One region of the Photobacterium sp. J15 genome, then DNA from elsewhere that is predicted to be linked to it. Evidence: riboswitches for the same ligand, from Rfam matches in the RefSeq annotation. Region 1 holds a riboswitch; the other holds the start of a gene.

Region 1 (4,215 bases):
ACGGTAACGCCATCAACAACCAGATGGTGCCGGTACGCCTGACCGAACAGGAAGTCGATGAGATTTTCCAGTTCATTGAAACCAACGAGGGTGCCGAAGTTACGGTAGATCTGAAGAGCATGACCGTCACTGCCAACGACAAGGAATACCGTTTTGAAATTGACGAATTCCGCCGCCACTGCCTGCTGAACGGCTTGGATAACATCGGCCTGACCCTGCAGCATGAAGACAAAATCGCCGAGTATGAAAGTAATATCCCGGCTTTTCTTGCCTGACTATTCAGCCACACACCTGAATAGTTGATAAAAGTAAGCAGTAACAAACTCACGCCCCGGTTCATTCTCCGGGGCGCTTTCTTTTCTATCACTTATACCAAACGGAACAATAACCTTTTTTCATCACCTGTTTTCTTCTCCATAATTAATTGCAGAAGAAACAAATGAAAGACATTCGCCCCTGACAGGGTCATCTGGTATACCAAAATGAATAATTTGCTCTGACTAAGGACAGCCCATGCGACTGCTACTTACTTTTATCCTGCTTATCTCCTCTGCCCTGAGCCCGGTACTGGCGGCCCCCAAAGCCGACCTGTGGCCATTCTGGCAAAAAAGCAACGAGACAAACACAGCGATGATTGACCACAGCCGCTGGCAAAAGATGCTGGACACCTATCTGGTGGAGCTGCCCCAACAAACCCTGTTTCGCTATCACGCAGTCTCCGATAACGACAAATGGGAGCTTGACCGCTACATTCGCCAACTTGCGACCATCGATCCCCGTCAGTATTCAAAACCGGAGCAGTTTGCCTATTGGGTCAACCTTTATAATGCCCTGACCGTACGACTGATCATCAATAACTACCCGATCAAATCCATCACCAAACTCGGCGGCTTCTTCAGCTTCGGGCCATGGGATGAGGAGCTAATCACGGTTGCCGAGCAGGCGTTGTCACTCAATGATATAGAGCATCGCATCCTGCGCCCGATCTGGCGTGATGCCCGGATTCACTATGCGGTAAACTGCGCAAGCCTCGGCTGTCCGGACCTGCAACCCGTCGCCTTTACAGCCGACAACACGGAAACACTACTCGAACAGGCCGCCAGCCGTTTCATAAACAGCCCTAAGGGCGTGGAAATCAACGGCAACCGCATTCAGCTGTCATCCATTTATGACTGGTACGGCAATGACTTCGGCTCACAACGCGATCTGCAAAAGCACCTCAACCAGTACCACAAAGGACAACCTCTGCAACTGAATAATGTCAGCTACGACTATAACTGGTCACTCAATGAGGCGAAGTGAGCACAAACTAATTAACCATATAATCTGACAGTTATTTTTCAGCCTGCCCTGTATCGGCACAACCGTCACAGATGCGGATCAATATTCTGCGTACACTCTTGTATTGCGCTGGCAACCAGCGACATAGCGCATTACAATAGCTCTCGTTCTCATTGGGGTGTCCGACCTAAACCGGACTGAGACTGCAACCGCAGAACCCACTGAACCTGAACCAGATCATGCTGGCGTAGGAATTGAGATAATACCGACCACAATCAAGTGTCAGCGTCGCAGCACGATGCCGGACGCCTTTTCTCAACCCTGTGCCGCTCATATTTATCCCCCTTGCGGGAAGCAAGGGTATTTAGGAGCGCATAGTGAACAAACTTCTTCCGACTTTAACCCTGTCGCTGATGGCTGGCTCTGCCATGGCCGCAGAGACCCTGACTGTCTACACCTACAGCTCATTTGCCTCAGACTGGGGACCGGGCCCGGCGATTGAAAAAGCCTTTGAGGCTCAGTGTGGCTGTGACCTGGAATATGTCGCGCTGGAAGACGGCGTATCGATCCTCAACCGCTTGCGCCTTGAAGGTAAAGGTACCAAGGCAGATATCGTGCTGGGGCTGGATAACAATCTGTTGAGTGAAGCGAAGAAAACCGGCCTGCTGGCTGAACATAACGTTGATACCAGTAAAGTCACCCTGCCAAACGGCTGGACGGACACCACATTCGTCCCTTATGACTACGGCTACTTCGCCTTTGTTTATAACTCAGAAAAGCTGGCCAATCCGCCGAAAAGCCTGAGCGAACTGGTTAAGCGTGACGATCTCAGCATCATCTACCAGGATCCGCGTACCTCTACTCCAGGCCAGGGCCTGATGCTGTGGATGAAATCTGTCTATGGTGACAAAGCTGATGCCGCCTGGCAGCAACTGGCGAAAAAAACCGTTACTGTCACCAAAGGTTGGTCCGAAGCCTACAACATGTTCCTGAAGGGCGAATCAGATCTGGTGCTGTCTTACACCACATCTCCGGCTTACCACATCATTGCCGAAAACGAAGGCAAGTATAAAGCCGCTGACTTCAGCGAAGGCCACTATATGCAGGTCGAAGTCGCCGCCAAGCTCAAGAACAGCCAAAATCAAAAGCTGGCCGATAAGTTCCTGTCGTTTATCCTGACGCCGGAATTCCAGTCGGTGATCCCAACTGGCAACTGGATGTATCCTGTCACCGAACAGGCGCTGCCGAAAGGCTTTGAACAGCTGACACTGCCAGCTAAATCACTGGAATTCAGCGCCGAGGAAGTGGCCGCTCAACGTCGTGGATGGATCCGTGAATGGCAACATGCCCTGACCCAATAATGGCTACCGACCTTTGAATACCCGCGTTACCCAAATTCTGCCCGGCATCGTCTCTGCCGGGCTGATTGTCACTCTGGTGCTCTGCGCTATCTCAGCCCTGATCAGCCAGGCCAACGAACTCAACCCGTTCTTCATCTGGCAGGATCCTTACCTGCGCCATGTCGCCGGCTTCAGTTTCTATCAGGCCCTGTTATCCACGATATTGAGTGTGATCCCGGCCATCCCCGCGGCATATGCCCTGTCACGGCGAAACTTTCCCGGACGCAGCCTGTTATTACGTTTGTTTGCCATGACTCTGGTGCTACCTGTGCTGGTTGCGGTATTCGGCCTGCTGGCGATTTATGGTAAGAGCGGCCTGCTGGCTGAACTGTACCAGCATTTCGGAGAATCCCTGCCATTCTCTGTTTATGGTCTCAACGGCATACTGCTGGCGCACGTTTTCCTTAACTTCCCGCTGGCAACCCGACTGTTACTACAGAGCCTTGAAGGGATCCCGTTCGAGCAGCACCAGCTAGCTGCCCACCTTGGGATCAAAGGCTGGCATAAGTTCCGCTTTGTCGCCTGGCCCAGGCTGCGCCAGCAACTGCCCCATGTCATAGGCCTGATCTTCATGCTTTGCTTTACCAGTTTTGCGGTGATCATGTCGCTGGGCGGCGGCCCTAAAGCCACCACGATTGAGCTGGCTATCTATCAGGCCTTGCGCTACGACTTTGACCTGGCCGGCGGTGCCATCCTTGCCCTGTGGCAGATGTTGATTTGCAGCAGTCTGGTGCTGATAACCCAGCGTTTTACCAAACCATTGTCGACCATGAGCGGCTCGGTATCCCGCCAACCGGAGAACTATCTCGACAGCTGGCAGGCAAAATCCTGGGACTGGCTGTGGATCGGCTTTGCTATTCTGCTGGTACTGCCCCCGATCCTGGCGGTTATCAGTGCCGGCCTGAACAGTAAGCTACCGACCCTGCTGGCAGAACCAGCACTGTGGCAGGCCGTAGCAAACTCGCTGAAAATTGCCCTACTTGCCTGTGTCCTGGCGGTCACCGCCGGGGTTGCGATCCTGCTGGCCAGCCGCCAATGGCGAATTGAGAAGAAAACACTACCCGCAGATGGTATTGAGCTGCTCGGCACCATTATTCTGGTCACGCCGGGACTAGTTCTCAGCACCGGGATTTTCCTGCTGCTGCGCCGGTACACCGATGCCTTCGAAGCCGCCTTCTGGGTGGTCGTCGGAGTCAACGCCCTGATGGCGCTGCCCTATGTAATTAAAACCCTCAGTCAGCCAATGCTGCATCTGGCCCAGCAATACAACCCACTGTGCCAGAGCCTGGGCATGCACGGACTGTCACGCCTGCGTCTGGTCGAGTGGCGCGCCCTGCGCAAACCACTGGCTCAGGCGCTGGCAATTGGCTTTGTACTCTCGCTGGGCGATCTGGGAGCGATAGCCCTGTTTGGCAGCAGAGATTTTCAGACCCTGCCGCTTTATCTATTCCAACTGATGGGCAGCTACCAGATGGATGCCGCCGCCGTCGCAGCCTTAATCCTGCTGCTCCTGAGCCTGGGACTTTTTACCCTG
Region 2 (4,215 bases), 3.3 Mb from region 1:
TCAGAGGCTTTCTGCTGCATTCCCTGTAATGGTTCATCAAGTACTTTAATTTCCAGCTCATTGTTGTGTTCAAGATTGCTGGCGTAATCGCGTACTTCCTGGGAGATCTTCATTGAACAGAACTTTGGTCCGCACATTGAGCAGAAATGAGCCACTTTACCGGATTCCTGGGGTAGAGTTTCATCGTGATAGGCTCGGGCCGTATCCGGATCCAAGCCTAAATTAAACTGGTCTTCCCAGCGAAACTCAAAGCGCGCTTTCGACAATGCATTGTCACGCACTTGCGCTCCCGGATGACCTTTCGCCAAGTCTGCCGCATGGGCACACAACTTGTACGTGATCAGACCCACTTTTACGTCTTCTTTATTAGGCAATCCAAGATGTTCTTTGGGAGTGACATAGCAAAGCATGGCGCAACCATACCAGCCAACCATCGCCGCACCGATCCCGGAAGTAATATGGTCATAACCCGGAGCGATGTCCGTAGTCAGCGGGCCTAAGGTATAAAATGGTGCTTCATGGCAATGCTTGAGCTGCTCTTCCATGTTTTCCCTAATCATATGCATCGGCACATGTCCCGGCCCTTCAATCATCACCTGTACATCATATTCCCAGGCAATTTTGGTCAGTTCACCAAGGGTTCGCAGTTCACTGAACTGCGCTTCATCATTGGCATCAGCAATGGATCCCGGACGCAGGCCGTCTCCTAAGGAAAGGGAAATATCGTATTGGGCACAGATCTCGCAGATCTCTCGGAAATGGGTATAAAGGAAGCTTTCCTGGTGGTGAGCCAGACACCACTTGGCCATAATCGAACCGCCTCGTGACACAATTCCTGTCACTCGCTTTGCGGTCATCGGGATGTAACGCAGCAGAACACCTGCATGAATTGTAAAATAATCAACACCCTGTTCGGCTTGCTCCAGCAAAGTATCGCGGAAGACATCCCAATTAAGGTTCTCGGCAATGCCGTTCACTTTCTCCAACGCCTGGTACATAGGCACAGTACCAATCGGCACCGGACTGTTACGGATTATCCACTCACGGGTTTCGTGAATATTGCGCCCGGTGGACAGATCCATCACCGTATCGCCGCCCCAGCGGGTCGACCACACCAATTTTTCAACTTCTTCTTCAATGGATGAACTGACGGCGGAATTACCGATATTAGCATTGACCTTAACCAGAAAGTTACGGCCGATAATCATGGGCTCAGATTCAGGGTGGTTAATGTTCGAAGGGATGATGGCCCGGCCAGCCGCCACTTCCTGGCGGACAAACTCCGGCGTAATATCTTCAGGCAGGTTTGCGCCAAAGCTAATACCCGGATGTTGCAGATTCAGAGTGGAATCTCGATATTTTTCCCGCCCCATGTTTTCACGGATCGCAATAAACTCCATCTCCGGAGTGATCACCCCTTGGCGGGCATAATGGAGCTGAGTAACCCGATGCCCCGGCTTCGCTCTGCGGATACAAGCTCGTTGACTAAAACGCAGCTCATCCAGCGTATCATCAACCAAACGGCTCAGAGCATAATCAGAACTCAGCCCGTCCAGCAGCTCGGTATCATTACGCTCTGCTATCCACGCATCCCGGACAGAAGGCAAGCCGGCATAGATATCAATGTCGCAATCAGGATCGGTGTAATAACCGGATGTGTCATAAACCCGTATCGGTTCATTGGGCTCATAAATCGGGTTTGATTTGGATCCACCAACAAGGCTATCCGACAGCGTTATTTCACGCATCGGCACCTGAACATCAGGACGGCTTCCTTCCACATACACCTTACGGGATTTCGGGTAAGGCTGGACGGTGAGTGAATCAATAAATTGTTTAGCTTCCAGTCTCGCTTGTTTGCGATTCGACATAGCAATTTCCTTTCATCTTATTAGAGGGAAGTTGCTTGACGGATGGGTGCATAAACAAGAGGCATACACTTAGGGTGTACAGCGTCGTCTGAATACTGCGGCTACGGCCGATCGATTTCGATGGTGTAGCTAGACAGATGAATTGTCTCTTGTTCCCTTCGCAGGTATTAGCCCGATCAGGTTCTACGGATCCCGCAAAGCGGTCTCAGCCAAATGGCACTCCGACAAGTTAAGTGATGAGTATAGGTAAGCACCTTACAGGCAGCAAGCGTAATTCACATAAATTATTGAACTTAAGCCCAAACAAAAAAGGCCGCACATTTGTGCGGCCTAAGAATTATTTACTGAACTTTTTCGCTAAATTTTTCAGAAGTGATGAATGAGTTTCTCGCAATTCACCCAGTTTATGGGTAATCGTCGGTGCTCCGTCTAAATCAAACAACTTAGGTACAGCCACTCGCTGAGAAGAATAGATGCCGGTATGGCCACTAAAGTAGTAAGCGGTATAACAGGCAATCGCAAAATAAAGCATATGGTCGGCACCAAACAGCTCGACGCCCATAATGGTACAAGCAAGCGGAGTGTTAGTCGCCGCAGCAAAAACAGCGAGGAATCCAAGCGCAGCAAATAAATCAACCGGCGCACCAAGTATCCATGCCATGGTGTTACCCAAAGTCGCACCAACAAAGAACAGCGGTGTCACCTCCCCGCCTTTATACCCGGCAGCCAAGGTAATCGCAGTCAACAGCAACTTAAGCAACCAACTGTACCACTCTGCACCACCTTCATGGAAAGCACTTAAAATACTGACGCCACCTTCACGACTTGAGTACACACCAAGGCCTATATAGTCATAGTTACCAATCAGGTGCACCGCCCCAATAACAATCAAACCTCCGACAACCACAATCAGGTAAGGGTTTTTAAGTGTTGCCTTGAAGATATCTTTAAACGCATGGGTAAGCTCACCGAACAGGTAACCCGCCAAACCAAATGCAATGGCAGCCAGAACAATTTTCGCCACCATCAGAATATCGACCTTCACCGCATGCTCAAACAAGGTAATGGTCTCAAGGAAGTCGATCCGATAATGGGTATGGTGTGCACCCCAAGCACTACATACAACATCAGCGAGGATAGCGGCAAACAGAGCAGGAATAATCGCGTCGTAGCGCAGACGCCCAATAGCCAGCACCTCAAGCGCAAAAATCGCTCCGGTCAATGGAGTACCGAATACAGCACCAAATCCGGCTGCAACACCGGCAATTAAGATCAGGCGGGTGTCTGCTTCATTCAGCTTGAAACAACGAGCCAGCCAGTGCGTCGTTGCACCACCGATTTGCACGGCCGTCCCTTCACGTCCGGCAGAACCACCAAACAAGTGAGTGATGACTGTTGTGATTAATACCAACGGCCCCATTCGGGTTGGAATACCAGCTCCCGGCTCATGAATTTCATCCATGATCAGGTTATTACCACCCTCTGAGTTTTTACCCAGATTCCGGTAGCAATAAACAATCACAATCCCGGCTAACGGTAACAGATATAGCAGCCAAGGGTTATCAATCCGGGTCTCAGTAGCGAAGCTTAAGCTCCAAAGGAAAAAGGCGTTAAGAGAGCCAACAATAACGGCAACAGGAATTATAAGAAGTGTCCATCTTAGGATCTGGACAAAAGTTTTGGGGTTAGCGCTTAGTGGGTGTGCCATACCAGTTATCTATCATTACAAAGTTAATTCTTCAGGATAGACGTTATGGCAAATGATTTAGCCCTACCATAGACGGATCTATCCTACTACAGCAGGAGTCATCATCTCAGTAGAGCGGTTAAAGGTGGAACTCCATCACCCGTAATGAACATGGCTGTTCATCAACAAAAGGGAATGCTAACGGGAAATACAGCAAGCAACAAGCTTAAATTTTGCCTTCAGGCAGTAAAATAGCTTTTGCTTGATATAAAGCAGGAAAGGTCACAGAAACAAAAACCAGCATTTAACCGGGACGCGTAATCTGAAGCTTCATAGATGGCAGAGAAGAAGGGATTCGAACCCTAACTCGCGCTGTTTTTGGTATCAGGGGGATCCGCTGCTCTGTCAATTGGAGCTATAAACGAAAAAAGCCTCAGCATTTCTGCTGAGGCTTCAAAGATGGCAGGGGTGGAGGGATTCGAACCCCCAACACGCGGATTTGGAATCCGCTGCTCTGCCAATTGGAGCTACACCCCTGTAGTCGTTTTTAAGACTTAACTTTGTCTGAATAAGTGGCGGAGCGGACGGGACTCGAACCCGCGACCCCCGGCGTGACAGGCCGGTATTCTAACCAACTGAACTACCGCTCCACTCAGG

The links. A riboswitch is a leader RNA that binds a small molecule or an ion and turns the genes downstream of it on or off. The one in region 1 is predicted to bind thiamine pyrophosphate.
Region 2: linked by a shared signal. The riboswitch ahead of thiC (phosphomethylpyrimidine synthase ThiC) and the one ahead of thiB (thiamine ABC transporter substrate binding subunit) in region 1 are both predicted to bind thiamine pyrophosphate.

Annotation. Positions count from the first base shown of each region.
Region 1 is NZ_CAWMUI010000001.1:3,401,360-3,405,574, forward strand. It holds gene leuD (3-isopropylmalate dehydratase small subunit) at 1-275, shown strand, start outside; gene AACQ93_RS15165 (DUF547 domain-containing protein) at 514-1,302, shown strand; TPP riboswitch at 1,446-1,552, shown strand; gene thiB (thiamine ABC transporter substrate binding subunit) at 1,695-2,642, shown strand; gene thiP (thiamine/thiamine pyrophosphate ABC transporter permease ThiP) at 2,656-4,215, shown strand, end outside.
Region 2 is NZ_CAWMUI010000001.1:57,559-61,773, reverse strand. It holds gene thiC (phosphomethylpyrimidine synthase ThiC) at 1-1,871, opposite strand, end outside; TPP riboswitch at 2,008-2,105, opposite strand; gene AACQ93_RS00295 (voltage-gated chloride channel family protein) at 2,209-3,579, opposite strand; fluoride riboswitch at 3,665-3,728, opposite strand; tRNA gene AACQ93_RS00290 (tRNA-Trp) at 4,019-4,095, opposite strand; tRNA gene AACQ93_RS00285 (tRNA-Asp) at 4,132-4,208, opposite strand.